Regions from separate parts of the Achromobacter sp. SD115 genome, predicted to be linked through region 1. Evidence: predicted binding sites of a transcription regulator. Region 1 holds the regulator's gene; the other holds the start of a gene.
What was found. The regulator LexA, encoded in region 1, represses DNA repair genes until DNA is damaged. The targets are predictions, from matches to a motif close to ACTGTATNNNNATACAGT.
Positions count from the first base shown of each region.

Region 1 (11,540 bases):
GCGGCCGACGGTATGCAACTGCACACCCAGCTCGCGTATCGTGGACGAACACGCGCGCAGCCAGGTGAACAGCGCGGCATCGGGAGTTTCGTGGTGCAGCCGGTTGGCGGCCAGGCCAAAGCGCAATTGGGCAGCGGGCATCGGTAGACTCAGGCAGGTAGGGACGACAAGGAGACCCTTGATGATACCGTGGCGGCCACGGCCTGGGCTCGCTCAAGCCTGTTTCCCGCCCAAAACCAGAAACGCTCCCCGCAGGGAGCGTTTGTGACTAAACCATCAATCTGCTTCGTCGATCCAGGCCATCTGTATGGCCTCCAGGATCTTCTCGCCGCAATGGGCGGGATCATCGTTGAAGCCGGGCAAGGCCAGGACCCACTCGCGCAGTTGCACGAAACGCAGCGTCTTGGGATCTTCGTCAGGATGCGCGTCGAGCAGCGCCTCGGCGATTTCGTAGGTGTCGGTCCACTTCATCAATGGCCCTCTTTGGCGTGGTTGATGGTGTACTTGGGAATCTCGACCGTCAGGTCGGCGTCCGTCACCAGCGCCTGGCACGACAGGCGCGAGGTCGGGGTCAGGCCCCAGGCCTTGTCCAGCAGATCCTCTTCATCATCGGTCGCGTCTTCCAGTGAAGAATAGCCCTGCTTGACCACCACGTGACAGGTGGTACACGCGCACGACAGTTCGCAGGCGTGTTCGATGTCGATATGGTTGTCCAGCAGCACGCGGCAGATCGACACGCCCTTGGGCGCGTCTTCGATTACGGCGCCTTCCGGGCAGTAGTCGGGATGAGGCAATACAGTCAGTTTCGGCATAGCGTGTTATCAGGCAATCTCATCAAGTTTGCGGCCCGCCAGCGCGGCGCGGATGCTGCGATCCATCCGGCGCGCAGCGAAATCATCGGTCGCGGCCGACAAGGCCTGGACTGCGTCCTTCACCGTGTCCACGTCCTGGGCGTCCTGGGCTGCCATGGCGGCCTGCAGGCATTCGTCCACGCGCTTGCGTTCCTCGGCATCCAGCAGGTCGCCGTCGGCGGCCAGCGCGGCCTGCACCGACTCGACCAGTTGGCGCGCGTCCACTTGTTGCTCGCGCAGCATGCGGGCGCGGGCATCGGTATCGGCTTGCGCCACGCTGTCGGCCAGCATCTGCGCGATCTCGTCATCCGTGAGGCCGTAGGACGGCTTGACGGACACCATGGCCTCGACGCCTTTGCTCTGCTCGCGCGCCGTCACGCTCAGCAAGCCGTCCGCATCCACCTGGAAGGTCACGCGGATGCGCGCGGCGCCTGCCACCATGGGCGGAATGCCGCGCAGTTCGAAACGGGCCAGCGAGCGCGAATCGGCGACCAGGTCGCGTTCGCCCTGCACCACGTGGATGCTCATGGCCGTCTGGCCATCCTTGAAGGTCGTGAACTCCTGCGCGCGCGCCACGGGGATGGTGCTGTTGCGCGGGATGATGCGCTCCACCAACCCGCCCATGGTTTCGAGGCCCAGCGACAGCGGAATCACGTCCAGCAGCAGCCAATCCTCGCCGGGCGCGCGATTGCCCGCCAGCAGATTGGCCTGCAAGGCAGCGCCCAGCGCCACCACCTGATCGGGATCCAGATCCGTCAAAGGCTGCGAGCCGAACAGCTTGCCCACGGCCGCGCGCACGACCGGCATGCGCGTGGCGCCGCCGACCATCACCACACCGCGCACGTCGGCCGGCGTCAGCGCAGCGTCGCGCAAGGCGCGGCGCGCGCAGTCCAGCGTACGGACGATGAGAGGCTGGGCCAATTCTTCGAATGCCGCCCGCGTCAGGCTCGTGTCCACGGTCCTGCCGTCGGACAATGCCAGCTTCAGGCTGGCGGCATCCGCATCCGACAAGGCTTCGCGCGCGGCGCGCGCCGACATCAGCAGGCGGCGGCGATCCGCCGGCGCAAACTCGCCGGGAGCAAGCCCCGCCACCACATGATCGACGATCAAGGCATCGAAGTCGTCGCCGCCCAGCGCGGTATCGCCGCCCGTGGCAATGACTTCGAACACGCCCTGGGTCAGGCGCAGGATGGAAATATCGAATGTGCCGCCGCCCAGGTCGTACACGGCATACACGCCTTCGGCGGCATTATCCAGGCCGTAGGCGATGGCCGCCGCCGTGGGTTCATTCAGCAGGCGCAGTACGTTCAGACCGGCCAGACGGGCGGCGTCGCGCGTGGCCTGGCGTTGCGCGTCATCGAAATAAGCGGGCACCGTGATGACGGCGCCGACCAGATCGTCGCCCAACACGTCTTCGGCGCGCTGGCGCAGGACGGCAAGGATCTGCGCCGATACTTCGACCGGGCTCAGGTCGCCCTGGACGGTGCGGATGCGCACCATGCCGGGCGCGTCCACGAATTCGTAGGGCGCGCGGCTGGCGCGCGCCTCTTCCAGCGAACGGCCCATGAACCGCTTGACCGAAACAACGGTGTTCAACGGATCCTCGGCCTGCTGCGCCAGCGGCTCGCGGCCCGTGGTGACCTTGCCGCCCGCGAAATAACGCACGGCGGAAGGCAGCAAGGCGTGGCCCTGCGCATCCGTCAGCACTTCAGCGACGCTGCTGCGCACGGCCGCGACCAGGGAATTGGTAGTGCCCAGATCAATCCCGACCGCCAGCTTGCGCTGGTGCGGCGCGGGCGATTCGCCAGGCTCGGATATCTGCAATAAGGCCATGATTCTGCTTTTATGGTCAGTAGGCGGCGCGATGCCGGCGCCCGCCTCGCGGACGCTCCGGCGCGCCCTGGGCTATGCGGCGGGCTGGGCGTGCGCCAGTTCTTCCGCCAGCTTCTCCACGAACATCCATTCCCGCACCTTGAGCCCGGCCGCCGCGTAGTCGCGGTCCTGGTCCAGCAAGCGGGTCAACGTGGCGCGCATGGTGGCGCGCGCCTGCTGCAACTCCGCTTGCAAGGCCGCCAGGCCGTCGGCATCGTCGCGCGCGTCGTCCAGCATCTCGCGCCAGGTCATCTGCTGCATCAGGAACTCGGGGTCCATGGCCGTGTTGCTCTCGGTCTGCAGGTCCACGCCCGCCTGCTCGCACAGGTAGCGCGCCCGCAGCAAGGGATCGCGCAACAGGCGGTAGGCCTCGTTGGCGCGCGCCGCCCATTGCATGGCTACGCGGCGTTCCGCGGGGCTGGCAGTGGCATAGCGGTCGGGGTGCACCTGCGCAGCGACAGCGCGCCACGCGGACTCAAGCGCCTGGGCGTCCAGGTCGAAGCGCGCCGGCAAGCCGAACAGGCTGAAGTGATCGTCTACAGCCAAGACCTACACCGTGAACGACTCGCCGCAGCCGCAGGTCGCCTTCTCGTTGGGGTTGCGGAACTTGAAGCCCTCGTTCAGGCCTTCGCGGGCGTAATCGAGTTCGGTGCCGTCCAGGTAGGACAGGCTTTTCGGGTCGATGAAGACCTTCACGCCGAAGCTTTCGAACACCACGTCTTCCGGCGCCACGTCGTCCACGTATTCGAGCTTGTAGGCCATGCCGGAGCAGCCCGTGGTCCTAACGCCGAGCCGCAAGCCGATACCCTTTCCGCGCTTCTGCAAGTAGCGGCCGATATGGGTGGCAGCCTGTTGGGTCAGGGTAACGGACATGTTCAGCCCGCCACAGCTTCGGCCGGGGCCGTGTGCTTTTCTTTGTAGTTCTGCACCGCGGCCTTGATCGCGTCTTCGGCCAGGATGGAACAGTGGACCTTCACGGGCGGCAGGGCCAGTTCTTCGGCGATCTGCGTGTTGCGGATGTTCATCGCTTCGTCCAGGGTCTTGCCCTTGACCCATTCGGTCACGAGCGAGCTGGAGGCGATGGCCGAACCGCAGCCGTAGGTCTTGAAGCGCGCGTCTTCGATCACGCCGGCTTCATTCACCTTGATCTGCAGCTTCATCACGTCGCCACAGGCGGGTGCGCCGACCATGCCGGTGCCCACCGATTCGTCCGACTTGTCGAACGAGCCGACGTTGCGCGGGTTTTCGTAGTGATCCAGAACTTTGGTGCTGTAAGACATGTTAATTCTCCACGAATTTCTAGGCGCGGGGGCTTAGTGCGCAGCCCACTGCACGGTGTTCAAGTCGATGCCTTCCTTGGCCATTTCCCACAGCGGCGACATATCGCGCAGCTTGCCGACGCGGCTCTTGAGCAGTTCGATGGCGTAGTCCACTTCCTTTTCGGTCGTGAAACGGCCCAGCGTGAAACGGATCGAACTGTGCGCCAACTCGTCGTTGCGGCCCAGGGCCCGCAACACGTAGGACGGTTCCAGGCTGGCCGAGGTGCAGGCCGAGCCGCTGGAGACGGCCAATTCCTTGATCGCCATGATCAGGGATTCGCCTTCGACATAGTTGAAGCTGACATTCAGGTTGTGCGGAACGCGCTGGTCCATGTCGCCATTGAGGTAGACCTCTTCGATCTGCGACAGGCCTGCCCACAGGCGGTCGCGCAGCATGCGGATACGTTCGTTCTCGGTGCCCATTTCCTCGCGGGCCAGGCGGAAGGCCTCGCCCATGCCGACGATCTGGTGCGTGGCCAGCGTGCCCGAGCGGAAACCGCGCTCATGGCCGCCGCCGTGCATTTGCGCTTCGATGCGGATGCGCGGCTTGCGGCGCACGTACAGCGCGCCGATGCCCTTGGGACCGTAGGTCTTGTGGGCGGAGAACGACATCAGGTCGACCTTGAGCTTTTGCAGGTCGATGGCCACCTTGCCAGTCGCCTGCGCGGCGTCCACGTGGAAGATGATGCCCTTCTCGCGGCAGATTTCACCCAGGGTTTCCACGTCCTGGATCACGCCGATTTCGTTGTTCACCATCATCACCGACACCAGCACGGTATCGGGGCGCAGCGCGGCCTTGAAGGTGTCCAGGTCGATCAGGCCGTTGTCCTTGACGTCCAGGTAGGTCACCTCGAAGCCCTGGCGCTCGAGTTCGCGACAGGTGTCCAGCACGGCCTTGTGCTCGGTCTTGACGGTGACGATGTGCTTGCCGCGTTCGGAGTAAAAGTTCGCGGCGCCCTTGATCGCCAGGTTGTTGGACTCGGTCGCGCCGGAGGTCCAGACGATTTCGCGCGGGTCAGCGTTGACCAGCTTGGCGACTTCTTCGCGGGCGCGTTCGACGGCTTCTTCGGATTCCCAGCCAAACGCATGGCTGCGCGAAGCCGGGTTGCCGAAGTTCTCGTACAGCCAGGGCACCATCTTGTCCACGACGCGGGGGTCGACGGGCGTCGTGGCCGAATAATCAAGATAGATCGGGCGGGTGGTCATTTCTACAACTCCTGATACTGCTTATACGGTGGCGTTGGCAGCGACGGTCGCGGCCGGGGCGTTGGCGGCGCTTGCGGCGCCCCCCACCCGGTTCACACGCACCGCGCAAGCCTGCGCTTGATTGTTGGCTTCCTGCAATTGGCGCACGCGCTGCTGATCAACCAGATCTTGCAGGGACACCGAATCCAGGTAATCCACCATCTTGCGATTCAACGTAGCCCAGAGTTCGTGCGTCATGCACTTGCCCGGCTTGCCGTCGTTGCCGCTCGTACAGTCCCGCTTGCCGCCGCAGCTGGTAGCGTCCAGGGGTTCGTCGACGGCAAAGATGATGTCGGCAACGGTAACGTTGCGGGCCAGGCGTGCGAGCGAATAGCCGCCGCCGGGACCGCGCACGCTGTCCACGAGTTCGTGGCGACGCAGTTTCCCGAACAGCTGTTCCAGGTAGGACAGCGAAATATTCTGACGCTGGCTGATGGCCGCTAGAGTGACCGGGCCGCTATGCTGCCGCATAGCCAGATCGATCATGGCAGTCACGGCGAAACGCCCCTTGGTAGTTAGCCGCATGGTAGGTTCCCTGTGATTCGGCAATGGCCGCAGGCGAATCCAGCGGTCAATACCCGAGTAATTGGCTCAAGTATAGCCTATTCCCGACTAATTTGGTATGGCTCCCGGCTAGAAAAAACCGCGCATCTGCGCGGTTCTTTCACTGCCAAGCACCTCCGAGAACCGCCTGGCGGGCGGCCCTGCGGCAAAAGCGGATCACGCCGCCTGGTACTGGGTAGCGCGCTTGCGCACCAGTTCAAGCACACCCTGACAGGCGTCTTCCAGGTAGTCCAACACCTTGCCGAAACCATCGGCGCCGCCATAGTACGGATCGGGCACGGTGGCCTCTTCGAACTCGTTGGCAAAGCGCATCAGCAGCATCAGCTTGTGCTGGTAGGCCTTGGGGCACTGCTGCTGCATGGCGGACAGATTGTCCCAGTCCATGGCGAGGATCAGGTCGAAATCGCGGAAATCTTCCGCGGTGACCTGACGCGCTTCGCAGTGCGTGATCTCGTAGCCGCGCTTGCGCGCTGCGGCCTGCGCCCGGGCATCAGGCGCCTCGCCGATGTGAAACGCGTGCGTGCCCGCGGAGTCGATGCGAACCACATCGCCCAAACCCGCGTCGTTCACCAAATGGCGAAACACGCCCTCTGCGCTCGGCGAGCGACAGATATTGCCCATGCAAACGAAAAGTACCTTGGTCATCATGGAAGTAAGTGTGCGGGAAAACCCGAGATAAGGCAAGCTTTTTTTGCGCCTGCGAGATTCGGGTTGGGCCAATGCAAACCCATTATTAATTCATAAAAATCAGATACTTATGATTTAATCCGGATCCAGCGCTTGAACACCGGACCCGGGGAATCCGTCTGTTTGCGACAGCTTGATTGCAACGCAACAGATTTTTGATCAATTCAGCAATCAGTCAGGCAATAGAAACAACAAGATACATTAGCGCGCCCTACACCGCCCCATCCAGCAGCACCCGCTGCTTCAGCGCGGTCAAGGCATCGCGAGCGGCCGCAGCCTGCTCGAACTCCAGGTTCCGCGCATGGTCCATCATCAGTTTCTCCAGGCGCTTGATCTCGCGCGCCAAGGCCTTTTCGTCCTTCAGGAATTCGGCCGGCACCGCCGCCTCGAGCGCATCGTGCTGCGTCGGCGCGACCACACCATCGATCAGTTCGCGCACGGCCTTCTGCACGCCCCTGGCGGTGATGCCATGATCGGCGTTGAATTTCTGCTGCTTGGCGCGCCGGCGGCTGGTTTCCTCCATGGCGCGCTGCATCGAATCCGTGATGCGGTCGGCATAGAGAATGGCGTGGCCGTTCAGGTTGCGCGCCGCCCGTCCGATCGTCTGAATCAGGCTGCGCTCCGAGCGCAGGAAGCCTTCCTTGTCGGCGTCCAGGATCGCGACCAGCGAGACCTCGGGAATGTCCAATCCTTCGCGCAGCAGGTTGATCCCTACCAGCACGTCGAAGGTGCCCAGGCGCAGGTCGCGGATGATTTCCACACGCTCCACGGTGTCGATATCCGAGTGCAGGTAGCGCACCCTCACCCCGTGTTCGCCGAGGAAGTCCGTCAGGTCCTCGGCCATGCGTTTGGTCAGGGTGGTAACCAGCACGCGCTCAGCTTGCGAGACGCGCGCCTTGATCTGCCCGAGCAGATCGTCCACCTGCGTGCGGGCCGGCAGAACCTCGACCAGCGGGTCCACCAAGCCGGTAGGCCGGACGACTTGCTCCACGACGTTGTCGGTATGTTCCTTCTCGTAGGCAGCCGGTGTGGCCGATACGAATACGCATTGGCGCATGCGGGCCTCGAACTCCTCGAGCTTCAAGGGCCGGTTGTCCAGCGCCGAGGGCAGCCGGAAGCCGTACTGCACCAGCGTCTCCTTGCGCGCACGGTCGCCGCGGTACATGCCGCCCAGCTGCCCGATGGTGACGTGGCTTTCGTCGATGAACATGAGGGCATCGGACGGCAGGTAGTCGATCAAGGTAGGCGGAGGTTCGCCCGGCGCCGCGCCCGACAGGTGGCGGGAGTAGTTTTCGATGCCCTTGCAGAACCCCAGTTCCTGCAGCATTTCCAGGTCGAAACGGGTGCGCTGCTCCAGCCGCTGGGCCTCGACCAGATGGCCGTCGTCGACGAAGCGTTTGACGCGTTCGCGCAGCTCTTCCTTGATGGTTTCGATGGCGCGCAGCACGGTATCGCGCGGCGTGACGTAGTGCGAACCGGGATAGACGGTGAAACGCGGCAGCTTCTGGCGGATGCGCCCAGTCAGCGGATCGAACAGTTCCAGGCTTTCGATTTCGTCGTCGAACAGCGTCAGGCGCAGCGCCAGTTCCGGGCTTTCCGCCGGGAAGATGTCGATCGTCTCGCCGCGCACCCGGAAGACGCCACGGGTGAACTCGGCGTCGTTGCGCGTGTACTGCATGGCGACCAGGCGCGCCAGGATCTCGCGGCGGGCGATCTGATCCCCAGCGCGCAGGATCAGCACCATGGCATGGTAGTCGCCCGGGTTGCCGATACCGTAGATGCACGACACCGTGCCCACGATGATGGTGTCGCGGCGCTCCAGCAGGCTCTTGGTCGCCGACAGCCGCATCTGCTCGATATGTTCATTGATGGACGAATCCTTCTCGATGAACAGGTCGCGCGTCGGGACGTAGGCTTCAGGCTGGTAGTAGTCGTAATACGAAACAAAGTACTCGACGGCGTTCTTCGGGAAGAACTCCCGCATCTCGGCGTACAACTGGGCGGCCAGCGTCTTATTGGGAGCCAGCACCAGCGCCGGGCGCCCCATGCGGGCGATCACGTTGGCCATGGTGTAGGTCTTGCCCGAGCCCGTCACGCCCAAAAGCGTCTGGAACATCAGGCCGTCCTCTACCCCCTGCGTCAGCCCTTCAATGGCGGTGGGCTGATCCCCCGCCGGCGGATAGGGTTGGTACAGATGAAACGGACTGCCCGGGAAGTCGATGAATCCGGGGCCTGGCGCGGACGGATCCGCCACGGTCAATGCCGCCGCGGGATCGGCCGCCGGGGTCACTGCCGGGGTCACTGCTGGGTTGGCCACAGCCCCCGCCGTAATCGGGTCTATTGCGCTCTTAGGCATGCTAGACTCTTCCAGGGTAAACCCCTCATTATCCACAGCAGCCCGTACTGCGTCCACCCACCTCATCAGACTCCCATGAGCACCCTTTTCGATTCCGTCGAACTCGCGCCGCGCGACCCCATTCTTGGCCTGAACGAACAATACAACGCTGATACGCGTCCCGGTAAGGTGAATCTGGGCGTGGGCGTGTACTACGACGATCAGGGTCGCATTCCCCTGCTGGGCGCGGTGCGCAAGGCCGAAGCCGCCCGCATCGAGGCCGCCGCCGCCCGCGGCTACCTGCCGATCGAGGGCATCGCCGGCTACAACACCGGCGCGCAAGCCCTGCTGCTGGGCAAGGACTCGGCACTGGCCGCCGCCGGCCGCGTGCTGACCACCCAAGCCCTGGGCGGAACCGGCGCGCTGAAGATTGGCGCCGACTTCCTGCGTCAGCTGCTGCCGACCTCCAAGGTCCTGATCAGCGATCCCAGCTGGGAGAACCACCGCGCCCTGTTCGAGCGCGCCGGTTTCGAGGTCGGCACCTATTCGTACTACGACGCCGCCACCCGCGGCCTGAACTTCGACGCCATGCTGGCCGACCTGAAGGCCGCGCCGGCCAAGACCGTCGTCGTGCTGCATGCCTGCTGCCACAACCCCACCGGCGTCGATCCCACCGCCGACCAGTGGCAGCAGATCGCCGCCGTCGTCAAGGAAAACAAGCTGGTCCCGTTCCTGGACATCGCCTACCAGGGCTTCGGCGATGGCCTGACCGAAGACGCCTCGGTCGTGCGCATGTTCGCCGATCTGGACCTGACCATGTTCATCAGCTCGTCGTTCTCGAAGTCGTTCTCGCTGTACGGCGAACGCGTGGGCGCGCTGACGGTCGTGGCCGGCAGCAAGGACGAAGCCACACGCGTGCTGAGCCAGCTCAAGCGCGTGATCCGCACCAACTACTCCAACCCGCCCACGCACGGCGGCACGGTGGTGTCGACGGTCCTGAACACGCCTGAGCTCTTCGCCATGTGGGAAGAGGAACTGGCCGGCATGCGCGACCGTATCCGCGAAATGCGCAAGCAGCTGGTCGACAAGATCAAGGAACACGGCGGCAAGCAGGACTTCAGCTTCGTGCTGCAGCAGCGCGGCATGTTCTCGTACTCGGGCCTGACCGCCGCGCAAGTGGACCGCCTGCGCGAAGAGCATGGCGTCTACGCCGTGTCCAGCGGCCGCATCTGCGTCGCCGCGCTGAACAGCGGCAACATCGACAAGGTCGCCAAGGGCATCGCAGCAGTGCTTTAAGGCCGCTTGCCGTGCGCAGGCCCGTCCGGGCCTGCCGCCAGGAACGGGACCTTCGGGTCCCGTTTTTCTTTTGGCTCGAGCCGGCAGTTTCTTTTGGCTTGGGCCGGCCTTTTCTTTTGGCTCGGGCCGGCTTGCTTTTTTGCGCTGCGTCCCCCAGAATGGCGCTGTATATATGTACAGTCCGCTAGCACCGGATCATCGCCATGGCCAGCAAACTCACTGATCGCCAACAACAAATCCTGGACCTCATCAGGCAGACCGTCGCACGTACCGGCTTCCCGCCGACACGCGCCGAAATCGCCCTGGCCCTGGGTTTCCGTTCCCCCAATGCAGCGGAAGATCACCTCAAGGCGTTGGCGCGCAAGGGCGCCATCGAACTGACGGCGGGCGCCTCCCGCGGCATCCGCCTGAAAGACGCCTCCCCTGCCTCCACGCAGAGCTCGCTGCCGATGCCGGGTTTAGCGCAATTGCTGTTGCCCCTGGTCGGCCGCGTCGCCGCAGGCAGCCCCATCCTGGCCGCCGAACATGTCGAACGCGAAGTGGGCGTGGACCCCAACCTGTTCGCCCAGGCGCCCGACTACCTGCTCAAGGTCCGCGGCATGAGCATGCGCGACGCCGGCATCCTGGAAGGCGATCTGCTCGCAGTAAAAAAAGCCTCGGAGGCCCGCAACGGCCAGATCGTGGTGGCCCGCCTGGGCGACGACGTCACGGTCAAGCGCCTGCAGCGCCAGAACGGCCACATCGAACTCCTGCCCGAAAACCCAGACTTCGAACCCATCGTGGTCGAAGCCGGCCAGGATTTTGCGTTGGAAGGCATTGCCGTAGGCCTGATCCGCACACACGCCTTGCACTAGACCCTGGCGCTCCGCGTCCGCGCACTGCATAAAAAAAACCCCGCCGATTTTCTTGGCGGGGTTTTTTGTTGAAGGCCCTATTTTGGAGAAACGCCACCTGCAGGCGGCGTCCTCCAGGCGTTCATCAGTGCTTGAGTACCGGATCGGTCGAGCCGGGTTCGGCAGGCTTGGCCACCAGGGGTTCCTTGACGGCCTCTTCCTCGGCCAGGGGCTCCGGCAGGCGCTCCAGAGCCATTTCCAGCACCTTGTCGATCCAGCGCACCGGCACGATCTCAAGGTGGTTCTTGACGTTGTCCGGGATCTCCGCCAAATCCTTGACGTTTTCTTCCGGAATCAAGACCGTCTTGATGCCGCCACGGTGAGCCGCAAGCAGCTTTTCCTTCAGGCCGCCGATGGGCAGGACTTCACCGCGCAACGTGATTTCGCCCGTCATGGCGACATTGGCGCGCACCGGGATGCGCGACAAGGCCGACACCATGGCCGTCGTAATCGCGATGCCGGCGGACGGACCGTCCTT
Region 1 is NZ_JADIJM010000001.1:346,933-358,472, forward strand. It holds gene IPU70_RS01450 (methylglyoxal synthase) at 1-141, opposite strand, end outside; gene iscX (Fe-S cluster assembly protein IscX) at 277-471, opposite strand; gene fdx (ISC system 2Fe-2S type ferredoxin) at 471-812, opposite strand; gene hscA (Fe-S protein assembly chaperone HscA) at 822-2,684, opposite strand; gene hscB (Fe-S protein assembly co-chaperone HscB) at 2,757-3,269, opposite strand; gene iscA (iron-sulfur cluster assembly protein IscA) at 3,273-3,596, opposite strand; gene iscU (Fe-S cluster assembly scaffold IscU) at 3,599-4,003, opposite strand; gene IPU70_RS01485 (IscS subfamily cysteine desulfurase) at 4,037-5,248, opposite strand; gene iscR (Fe-S cluster assembly transcriptional regulator IscR) at 5,270-5,812, opposite strand; gene IPU70_RS01495 (low molecular weight protein-tyrosine-phosphatase) at 6,008-6,499, opposite strand; gene uvrB (excinuclease ABC subunit UvrB) at 6,750-8,894, opposite strand; gene IPU70_RS01505 (amino acid aminotransferase) at 8,970-10,169, shown strand; gene lexA (transcriptional repressor LexA) at 10,373-11,023, shown strand; gene lon (endopeptidase La) at 11,148-11,540, opposite strand, start outside.

Region 2 (11,540 bases), on a different contig from region 1:
TCCCGTCCGGCGGGGGATGGCCGTTTATGCGTTGATGTCGTTGTCCTTGGATTCGCGCACGAACAGCGTGCCGATGACCAGGGTCATGACTGCAATGATGATCGGATACCACAAGCCGTCGTAGATGTTGCCGGTTGCGGCAACCACGGCGAAGGCGACCGGGGGCAGGAAGCCGCCGAACCAGCCGTTGCCAATGTGGTAGGGCAGGCTCATCGACGTGTAGCGGATGCGCGTCGGGAACATTTCCACCAGCATGGCGGCGATCGGGCCGTAAACCATGGTCACGTAGAGCACCAGGATGGTCAGCAGCACCACGACCATGACGTTGTTGCTCTGGGCGGGGTCAGCCTTGGCGGGGTAGCCGTGGCTGCGGATCGCGGTGGTCAGCGACTTGTCCAGTTCGGCGGCCTTGGCCTTGAAGTCCGCCGGGGCCATGGTCTTGCCGTCGAACGAGGCGAACTCGTCGTTGCCGATCTTGACCTTGGCGACCGAGCCGGCCGGCGCCGCTTCGTTCTTGTAGTTCACCGAGTTGCGGGCCATGAACGACTTGACCACGTCGCAAGAGCTGGTGAACGACGAGGTGCCCACCGGATTGAACTGGAACGAGCAGGTGGCCGGGTCCGCGATCACGGTGACCGGGGCCGTGGCCTGGGCCTTTTCCAGCGCCGGATTGGCGAAGTGCGTGATGCCTTGGAAGATCGGGAAGTAGGTGATCGCGGCGATCAGGCAGCCTGCCATGATGATGGGCTTGCGGCCGATCTTGTCGGACAGCGCGCCGAAGACCACGAAGAACGGAGTGCCGATCAGGAGCGCGATGGCGATCATGATGTTGGCGGTGTTGGCGTCGACCTTCAGCGTCTGCGTCAGGAAGAACAGGGCGTAGAACTGGCCCGTGTACCAGACCACGGCTTGGCCGGCGGTCAGGCCCAGCAGCGCCAGGATCACGACCTTCAGGTTCTTCCATTGGCCGAACGATTCAGCGATCGGCGCCTTCGAGCCCTTGCCTTCTTCCTTCATGCGCTTGAAGGTCGGCGATTCGCTCAGTTGCAGGCGGATCCACACCGAGATGCCCAGCAGCACGACCGAGATCAGGAACGGAATGCGCCAGCCCCAGGCCTTGAATTCGTCTTCGCCCATGAACGTGCGGATGCCGAGGATGACCAGCAGCGACAGGAACAGGCCCAGGGTCGCGGTGGTCTGGATCCAGGACGTGTAGAAGCCGCGGCGGCCATGCGGCGCGTGTTCCGCGACGTAGGTCGCGGCGCCGCCGTATTCGCCGCCCAGCGCCAGGCCTTGCAGCAGGCGCAGCACGATCAGGATGGCGGGGGCAGCCAGGCCGATGCTGGCGTAGCTGGGCAGCACGCCCACGAGGAACGTGGACAGGCCCATGATCACGATCGTGACCAGGAAGGTGTATTTGCGTCCGACCAGGTCTCCCAGGCGGCCGAACACCAGCGCGCCGAACGGGCGCACGGCGAAACCTGCCGCGAAGGCCAGCAGCGCGAAGATGAAGCCCGCGGTGGGGTTCACGCCCGAGAAGAAGTGTTGCGCAATGATGGCTGCGAGCGAGCCGTAGAGGTAAAAGTCGTACCACTCGAAAACCGTGCCCAGCGACGACGCAAAGATGACGCGGCGCTCATCCTTGGTCATCGGGCGCGGATCCGCGGATGGACCGCGGCCTGCCATGGTTGTTGTGCTCATGATGTCTCCTCGGTTTTTATGGCCGGCGGTTGTCCGCCGTGCTCCGCCCGCTGCCGGCGAGACCGACATTGAGCTATACGCAACATTGGGGGGCGAGGCTGACGAGGTTCTGACGAGATCCTTACTTGAGTCTTAAAATTGAAACTAAAAGTAACGTCTCCCCGGGGCGCTAGGGATAGTCCTAGGATGCGGCGGGCGAATCCGGAGACTCGGCATAAAGTGGAAAAACCACGCGGATCCGCGTGCCGGGCAGGTTCGAATGCGCCGTGGGGTGATCGCTGATTTCAACGCTGGCCTGGTGTTTCTGGGCGATCTCCCGCACGATGGCCAGCCCCAGGCCGCTGCCGTCGGACGTGGTGCCCAGCACCCGGTAAAAGCGGTCGAACACGCGCTCGCGCTCTTCGGGCGGGATGCCAGGACCAGAATCCTCGACCTCCAGCAGCGCCTGTCCATTCCGGCTCTGCGCGCGCACCGTGATGTGGCCGCCGCGCGGCGTGTAGCGCAGCGCGTTGTCCACCAGGTTGTTGAGCAGTTCGGCCAACAGCAGGGGGTTGCCGTTGATTTCCACCGGATGGTCCGAGCCTTCGAAGCCCAGATCGGTGTTCAGCGAGAGCGCCAGTGGCACCCAGTGCATGGCCTGCTCGTAGGCGATGGTGTTGATGTCGGTGCGCGTCAGGCCGATGGCGCTGGGGTTTTCAGCCCGGGCCAGCAACAGCAGCTGGTTCACCAGGCGGGTGGCGCGCTCCGAACCGGTCACGAGTTGGCGCAGGCTGGACTGCATTTCCTCGGGGCTGGCGTCGCGCAGGGCCAACTCGGCCTGGGTGCGCAGCCCGGCCAGCGGTGTCTTCAACTGGTGCGCCGCGTCGGCGACGAAGCGGCGCTGCGCCTGCACGTTGGATGAAAGCCGGTCCAGCAGGTCGTTCATGGCGGCCACCAGGGGCGCGATCTCGGTGGGCGCGGCGCGCTCGTCGATGGGGGAAAGGTCGTCGGGCCGGCGCGCCCGCAGACGCTGCTGCAGCGCGTTCAACGGCGCCACCCCGCGCGACAGCCCGAACCACACCAGCAGCACGGCCACGGGCAGCACCACGAACTGCGGAATGATCACGCCCTTGATGATGTCGTTGGCTAGCTGCGTGCGTTTTTCGACGGTCTCGGCCGCGATCAGCAGCGCCGGCTGCGTATCGGGCAGGTGCAGGTCGACCCACGTAAACGCCAGCCGGATGCCGAAACCGCGCAAGGTGGCGTCTTCGTATTGCACTTCGCCGGGGCGGGGCTGGCCCACGGTGGAGGGCAGGGGCAACGCGCGGTCGCCGCCCAGGTATTCGCCGCGGCTGCCCAGCGCCAGCCAGAACACGCTGTCGGTCTCGTCGGCGTGCAGCACCTCGCGCGCGGTGTCGGTCATCTTCAGCACGGCCCGGCCGTCCTGCGCGTGGACTTGCAGGGTCAAGACATGCAGATTGTTGGCCAGCGCGCGGTCATAAGGCACATTGGCGATGTTCTGGGCCACCACATAGGTGATGGCCACGCTCATGGGCCACAGGAGGAATAGCGGCGCCAGCATCCAGTCCAGGATCTCGCCCAGCAGGGAGCGCTGCGGCGGCGCGAAACTCGGGCCCTTGGCCCCCGCCCGCATGACGTCCAGTGCTTCCTGGTTCAGCGCTTCCGGCGGCGCCGCTTCAGCTTGCGAGGTACGCCGCACCCTGGTCCCGCTCAAGACAGTAGCCCAGGCCGCGCACGGTCACGATCTTCACGCCGCTGGGTTCCAGCTTCTTGCGCAGGCGGTGGACGTAGACCTCGATGGCGTTGGTGCTGACCTCTTCGCCCCATTCGCACAGGTGGTCGACCAGCTGGGTCTTGCTGACCATGCGGCCGCTGCGCGTCAGGAGGATCTCGAGCAGGCTGACTTCGCGCGCCGACAGGTCCAGGGTCTGGTCGTCGACCATGGCGACGCGGCCGGTCTGGTCGAACAGCAGGCGGCCGTGCTTGATCATGGTGGCGCCGCCGCCCGCGCCGCGCCGGGTCAGGGCCCGCACGCGGGCCTCGAGCTCGGACAGCGCGAAGGGCTTGGCCATGTAATCGTCGGCGCCCAGGTCCAGGCCTTTGACGCGCTGCTCGATGCTGTCGGCCGCCGTCAGGATGAGCACCGGCAGGGCGGAGTTGCGGGCGCGCAGGCGGCGCAGCACTTCCAGCCCGGCCAGTTGCGGCAGGCCGAGGTCAAGGATGAGCAGGTCGAACGCCTGGGCAGCCAGGGCCGAATCGGCCGCCAGCCCGTCGCGCACCGCATCCACGGCGTAGCCGTTGTGGCGCAACGAACGGGACAGGCCGTCGGCCAGGATGCTGTCGTCTTCGGCGATCAGGATACGCATGGGCTACAGTGAAAAAAGACCCCGCGGCGCAAAGGGGACAAAACGCCGGATTCGTCTTGCATTCTGGCATAGGGCGCCATGCTTGCCACTCAGGGTATACGTGCAAAACACTGGCACACTGTTTTTTTGTACAGTATAATCCGATGCCATAATCTGATCCGTAGCTCAAAGCACCCGCCGGACCGCAGGGCTAGGCAAACCCGGCAAACCCGGCTGAACCCGGTCAGCCAGACCCGTAATCCCCTCGACACCAGATACGTTACAGACAGGACTCTACATGGACGACAAAACCTCCAAGGCCGCCGCATCGGAAAAGGCCAAGGCGCTTGCCGCCGCGCTTTCGCAGATCGAAAAGCAGTTCGGCAAGGGCTCGATCATGCGCTACGGCGACAACGAGGTCTCGCATGATATCCAGGTGGTTTCCACGGGCTCGCTGGGTTTGGACATCGCGCTGGGCGTCGGTGGCCTGCCGCGAGGCCGCGTGGTCGAAATCTACGGCCCGGAATCGTCGGGCAAGACCACGCTGACGCTGCAAGTCATCGCTGAAATGCAGAAGCTCGGCGGCACCTGCGCCTTCGTCGACGCGGAGCACGCGCTGGATGTGCAGTACGCCTCCAAGCTGGGCGTCAAGCTGACCGACTTGCTGATCTCGCAGCCGGACACGGGCGAGCAGGCGTTGGAAATCACCGATGCGCTGGTGCGTTCGGGCTCGGTCGACCTGATCGTCATCGACTCGGTGGCGGCGCTGGTGCCCAAGGCCGAAATCGAAGGCGAAATGGGCGATTCCCTGCCCGGCCTGCAAGCCCGCTTGATGAGCCAGGCGCTGCGCAAGCTCACCGCCACCATCAAGAAGACCAATTGCATGGTCATCTTCATCAACCAGATCCGCATGAAGATCGGCGTGATGTTCGGCAACCCCGAAACCACCACCGGCGGCAACGCGCTCAAGTTCTACGCCTCCGTGCGCCTGGACATCCGTCGCATCGGTTCCATCAAGAAGGGCGACGAGGTCGTCGGCAACGAAACCCGCGTCAAGGTCGTGAAGAACAAGGTCGCGCCGCCGTTCAAGCAGGCCGAATTCGACATCATGTACGGCGCCGGCATCTCGCGCGAAGGCGAAATCATTGATCTGGGCGTGGCCGCCAATGTGGTGGACAAGTCTGGCGCGTGGTACAGCTACAACGGCAATCGCATCGGCCAGGGCAAGGACAATGTTCGCGAGTACCTGAAAGAGCACAAGGACATGGCCGTCGAGATCGAGAACCGCGTCCGCGAGAACCAGGGCATCGTCAGCCGTGCGGCCGAGTTCGTGCCGACCGCGGAAGACACCGAAGAGTAATCGGATCGATGACGGGCCTTGCGCGGGCGGATCCAGGTCCGCCGCGAAGGGCTCGCATCCCGCGTCGGGGTCGCCCGAATACTTGCGGCAGGCGCCAGGACGGGCCTGCCGTTATGCATAGCAAGCAGGAAACGCATGAGTTGGAAACCGCCGCCCGCGTCTGCCGAGCGCCTGCGCGCCAAGTTGGACGATGAGTTCGAAACCGTGGCCAAGCCCCAGGGCTTGCGCCGCACTTCGGATGCGCGCCGCGAACCGGATGCGGAATCCAGCGATGACGCGGACCAGTGGAGTCGCAGTTCGGAAGCGGGCAGTGTGCGCCGCGGCCGTCGCGCCGCTGCAGCGGGGGACGGCCCGGATGCGGACGGCCAGTCCGCCCGCAAGGGGCCGTCGCTGAAAATGCGGGCCGTGGGCTATCTGTCGCGGCGCGAGCATGCCCGCGAGGAACTGGCGCGCAAGCTGGCCGCCTACGCGGAGGACCCGGCCGAAGTCGAGGCCGTGCTCGACGCCCTGGAAAAAGAAGGCTGGCTGTCCACCGAACGTTTTGCGCAAAGCCTGGTCCATCGGCGCGCGTCGCGCCAAGGGGCGGCGCGCATCGTGCAGGAATTGCGCCAGCATGGGGTGGATGACAACCAGGTCGCCGAATTGCGCGAACAGCTGCGGGCTACCGAGTACGACCGCGCGCTGGAAGTCTGGAAGAAGCGCTTCAGCGCCAAGCCGGAGGACCGCGCGGCCTACGCAAAACAGGCCCGCTTCCTGGCCAGCCGTGGCTTCGCGCATGACGTGATCTGCCGCATCCTGGGCGCCGGCGACGAGGACTGAGCGTTTCGGCCCGAAGCGCCTGGCGCCTTACTTTGCCGACTTGATTCCGGACAGCGTCTTGAAGCAGACGTCTCGGGTAATGGTCAGAAACTCATCGATATACGAGGCGTCCGTGTCCTCGCTGCGCACCGTGGCGTACAGCGTGCGCCACACGCCTTGCGGACCCAGCCGGCACAGGCGCAGCCAGCCCTGATTCATGTATTCCGTCAGCGCCCAGTTGGGCAGCGCGGCCACGCCGCGGTTGCTGGCCACCAACTGCGCAATGATGGGCGTGAGTTCCGCGCGGCGGATGGCGGCCGGCTCCACGTCGGCGGGGTCGAGGAACGCCGTGAAAATATCCAGGCGCTGCTTGTCCACCGGATAGGTGATGAGCGTCTGGTCGGCCAACTGGTCTGGCATGACGAACTTGCTGCCGGCCAGCGGATTGGATTCCGACACGGCCAGCACCAACTCGTACTTGAAGAGCGGCAGATAATCCACTGCGTCCAGCGGTTGGGGATCAGACGTAATGACCAGATCCAGGTCGCCACGCACCAGGGCGGGCAAGGGGGCGAAGGAAAACGCCGCCGACAGGTCCAGCGCCACATCCGGCCATTGCGCGCGGAAGGCGTCTAGCGCCGGCATCAACCACTGGAAGCAGGAATGGCAGTCGATGGCCAGGTGCAGCCGGCCGGTGCGACCAGCGGCCAGCCGCTGCAAATCCCGTTCCGTCGCGCGGATGCGCGGCAGCACCTCATCCGCCAGCGCCAGTACCCGCAGGCCCGCCGTCGTCAGTCGCGCCGGCCGCGTGCGGCGGTTCAGCAAAGGGGTGCCCAACCGGGTTTCCAGGTCGCGCAACTGGTGGGACAGGGCCGACTGGGTCAGATGCAGGCGCTCGGCGGCTTCCTGCAGGCTGCCGCCGTCGCGGATGGCGGTGAGCGTTTCAAGATGGCGGATTTCAAGCATGGGTGACTGCTGGAACTGGAAATAAGCTCATATTTTATGAGATTTCTTCATTTTATGGATGTAGACATTGATTTTGATTCATGTTGATTTGGCCTCAGAATGCCTTCTACTTGAACAAGTTTTGTCTAACGGTGGAAATGTCATGAATATTATTCATAATTTGGGGTTTCCCCGCATCGGCGTGCAACGTGAACTGAAGCGCGCGGTTGAAGCCTATTGGGCCGGCCACCAGACCGCCGAAGCGCTTGAGCAGACAGGTCGCGACCTGCGCGCCAAGCACTGGAAGCTGCAGGCCGCCGCCGGCCTGAAGTTCGTGCCGGTGGGCGACTTCGCCTGGTACGACCAGATCCTGGAATGGACCACGCTGCTGGGCGCCGTGCCCGCCCGCTTCGGCCAGAAGGACAGCGAGCCGGTCACGTTGGACACGCTGTTCCGCATGGGCCGCGGCCGCGCGCCGTCGGGCAAGCCCGCCGCCGCCTGCGAAATGACCAAGTGGTTCGACACCAACTATCACTACATCGTGCCGGAACTGGTGCCGGGCCAGACCTTCCGCATCGCCCGCGAATCGCTGTTTGAACAGGTCCAGGAAGCGCAGGCCCAGGGTCACGCCGTCAAGCCCGTGATCCCCGGTCCGCTGACCTGGCTGTACCAGGGCAAGGGCGACGCCTTTGCCGCCGGCGCCGCCGACGCGGGCAAGCTGCAACTGCTGGCCGCGCTGCTGCCGGTCTACCAGGAAGTGCTGGCGCGCTTCGCCAGGCTGGGCGTGCAGTGGGTGCAGATCGACGAGCCCATTCTGGCGCTGGATCTGCCGCAAGCCTGGCGCGATGCGTTCAAGCAGACCTATGACCAGTTGTCCGCCAGCCCGGTCAAGCTGCTGGTGGCCACCTATTTCGACGGCCTGAAGGACAACCTGCCGACCGCGCTGAGCCTGCCGGTGGCCGGCCTGCACGTGGACCTGGTCCGTGCGCCCGAGCAACTGGCGGCAGTGGTTTCCGGCCTGGGCGTCGAGCAGGTGCTGTCTGCCGGCGTAATCGACGGCCGCAACATCTGGCGCACTGACCTGGACGCCGCCATCGCCACGCTGACCCCGATCAAGCAGCAATTGGGCGATCGCCTGTGGCTGGCGCCGTCGTGCTCGCTCCTGCACGTGCCGGTGGACCTGGCCCATGAAACCGAGCTGGACGCCGAACTCAAGAGCTGGCTGTCCTTCGCCGCGCAAAAGTTGGAAGAACTGAGCCTGCTGGGCCGCGCCCTGGACAATGCAACGCAAGCCGCCGCGCAGGACGGCCTGGCCAGGCAGCGCGCCGCGCTGGCCGCCCGCCGTTCTTCGACCCGCATCCATAATCCGGCCGTCGGCCAGCGCATGGCCGGCGCCGCCGCCGTGTCGCGCGATCGCGCGCCGTTCGCCGGCCGCATCGCCCGCCAGCAAGAACAGCTGGGCCTGCCCGCCTACCCGACCACGACCATCGGGTCCTTCCCGCAGACTGCCGAAATCCGTGCGCTGCGCCGCGACTGGAAGTCGGGCGCGCTGACGGACTCGGGCTACGAGACTGCCATCCGCAAGGAAATCGAGGAAGTCATCCGCTTCCAGGAGAAAGTTGGCCTGGACGTGCTGGTGCACGGCGAACCCGAGCGCAACGACATGGTGGAGTACTTCGGCGAACTGCTGGCCGGCTTTGCCTTCACCAAGAACGGCTGGGTCCAGAGCTACGGCTCGCGTTGCGTCAAGCCGCCGATCATCTTCGGCGACGTCGCCCGTCCCGCGCCGATGACGGTGGGCTGGTCGTCCTACGCGCAGTCGCTGACCGACAAGCCGGTCAAGGGTATGCTGACTGGTCCGGTCACCATCCTGCAATGGTCGTTCGTGCGCGACGACCAGCCGCGCGAGCAGACCTGCCGCCAACTGGCGCTGGCGCTGCGCGACGAAGTGGTGGATCTGGAAGCCGCCGGCATCAGCGTCATCCAGATCGACGAGCCCGCCATCCGCGAGGGCTTGCCGCTGCGCCGCGCCGATTGGCAGGCCTACCTGGACTGGGCCGTGGATTGCTTCCGCCTGTCGACCGCCGGCGTGCGAGACGAGACGCAGATCCATACGCACATGTGCTATTCGGAGTTCAACGACATCATCGAATCCATCGCCGCCATGGACGCGGACGTGATCACGATCGAAACGTCGCGCTCCAACATGGATCTGCTCAAGGCCTTCGAGGACTTCCGCTATCCGAACGACATCGGTCCCGGCGTGTACGACATCCATTCGCCGAATGTGCCCGAAGTGGATTGGATGGTCGGCCTGATGGAGAAGGCTGCGGCCCGCCTGCCCAAGGAACGCCTGTGGGTCAATCCTGACTGCGGCCTGAAGACGCGCGCCTGGCCTGAAACCGAAGCCGCACTGATTGGCATGGTGGAGGCGGCACGGGCCTTGCGCCAGGCGGCCTGAGCAGACAGCTTGCCGTAGCGCCGCCGGATTCCATGGGTCCGGCGCCAACCCTGATCCGCGCATGCCGCGCGCGGATCAGGGTTTTTTCTTTGCAGCCGCAAGGTCTCTGTGATGGCTGCAAGCCACAGCTTGGGCGCGGCGCCGATGTTTTTTTCAATCCTGCTTGAACGAAATTCCGCGGCATGGGTCAATACGCAAAATCCCATTGCTGGATCCTTGTCGTTCCTATGATTCTCCAAGGCCCCTGTCGGCCCGACCTGCTGCTCGCAGAGACGCTGCCCGACATTCTGGAAGCCACGATCCGCCGGCATCCCGCCGCCGTCGCCATTCATTGGCTGGATCACACTCTCACTTACGACATGCTCGGCCAGCGCGCCGACCTGGCCGCGCATCATCTGATCGAGGCCGGCGTGCGGCCCGGCGATATCGTGGGCCTGTGTCTGCCGCGCGGGGCGGACCTGCTGGTGATGCAGGCGGCCATCGCCAAGGCCGGCGCCGCCTGGCTGCCGTTTGAATCGGATACGCCACCGGACCGCATGCAGGTCTGCCTGCAGGATGCGGGGGCCAACGGCTTGATCGCGGGCGCCGAGGTCCGGCTGGACGGCATGTCTACCTGGACCACCTGGGCGCTGTCGGAACCGGTGGACGGCGCCTTGCGCAGACGGGACGGGCTGCTGCCCGAGCATCCCGCCTACGTCATCTACACCTCGGGCTCCACCGGCAAGCCCAAGGGCGTACCCATCAGCCACGCCAGCATCTGCCATTTCCTGCGCAGCGAAAACGAAGTGCTGGGCATGCGCCATGAAGACAAGGTCTACCAGGGCTTCTCGGTGGCCTTCGACATGTCGTTCGAAGAGATCTGGATCAGCTATCTCGTGGGCGCGTCCTTGTGGGTCGCGCCCAAGATGCTGACCACCGACCCGGAAGGCTTGCCGGACGCCCTGGTGCGGGAAGGCGTCACCGTGCTGCACGCAGTGCCGACCTTGCTCGCCCTGTTCGCGCGCGACGTACCCGGACTGCGCATCGTCAATCTGGGCGGCGAGGTCTGTCCGGACTTCCTGGTGCCGCGCTGGGCCACGCCTGGCAGGCGCCTGTTCAATACCTACGGTCCCACCGAGACCACGGTGTCCGCCAGTCTGGCGGAGCTGCTGCCTGGCCAGCCCGTGACGATAGGCGCGCCGCTGCCCAACTACGGCATGCTGGTGCGCGGCGAGGACGGCGCGGTGCTGCCGCAAGGGCAGGTGGGAGAGCTGTGCATCACCGGTCCCGGCGTGGCCGGCGGCTATCTGGGCAGGCCCGAACTGACGGCCGAGAAATTCCTGGCGAACCCCTGGCCTTGCGCCGATTACGACACCCGCATGTACCGCAGCGGCGACCTGGCACGCATCGATGAGCACGGGCAGATCCATTGCCTGGGCCGCAGCGACGACCAGGTCAAGGTGCGCGGTTTTCGCGTCGAGCTCGGGGAAATCGAGGCCGCCCTGTACCGTCTGCCGGGCGTGGGCGCTGCGGCCGTGGTACTGCGCGATCTCGCGGGCATCGAACAACTGGTGGCCTTCCTCAAGCCCGAGGGCGAGGCGCGGCTGGACCCGCATGTCCTGCGCGGCGCGCTTGCCGCGGACTTGCCCGCCTACATGATTCCAGCCCGGTTCGAACTGGTGGCCGACGTTCCCCGCTTGACCTCGGGCAAGATCGACCGCAAGGCGCTGAAGGCGCGCGAACTGGACGCCGTGTCCGAACCCAGTGGCGAAGACGACGAGCCCGTCACGCCGGGCGAGCTGGCCCTGTTCGACGCCTTGCGTCCGCTGTTCCCGGGGCAGCCCCTGCGGCTGGCCAGCGATTTCTTCCGCGACCTGGGCGGCCATTCGCTGTTGGCCGCGCGTCTGGTGTCGGCGTTGCGCAAACATCCGCATTTCTCCGCGCTGACCAT
Region 2 is NZ_JADIJM010000004.1:132,209-143,748, forward strand. It holds gene IPU70_RS07470 (MFS transporter) at 25-1,686, opposite strand; gene IPU70_RS07475 (sensor histidine kinase) at 1,883-3,262, opposite strand; gene IPU70_RS07480 (response regulator transcription factor) at 3,378-4,067, opposite strand; gene recA (recombinase RecA) at 4,345-5,406, shown strand; gene recX (recombination regulator RecX) at 5,542-6,225, shown strand; gene IPU70_RS07495 (LysR family transcriptional regulator) at 6,253-7,170, opposite strand; gene metE (5-methyltetrahydropteroyltriglutamate--homocysteine S-methyltransferase) at 7,313-9,610, shown strand; gene IPU70_RS07505 (Pls/PosA family non-ribosomal peptide synthetase) at 9,838-11,540, shown strand, end outside.
Region 2: a site for LexA is predicted at 4,185-4,202, ahead of recA (recombinase RecA). Genes of this name have one in related genera too.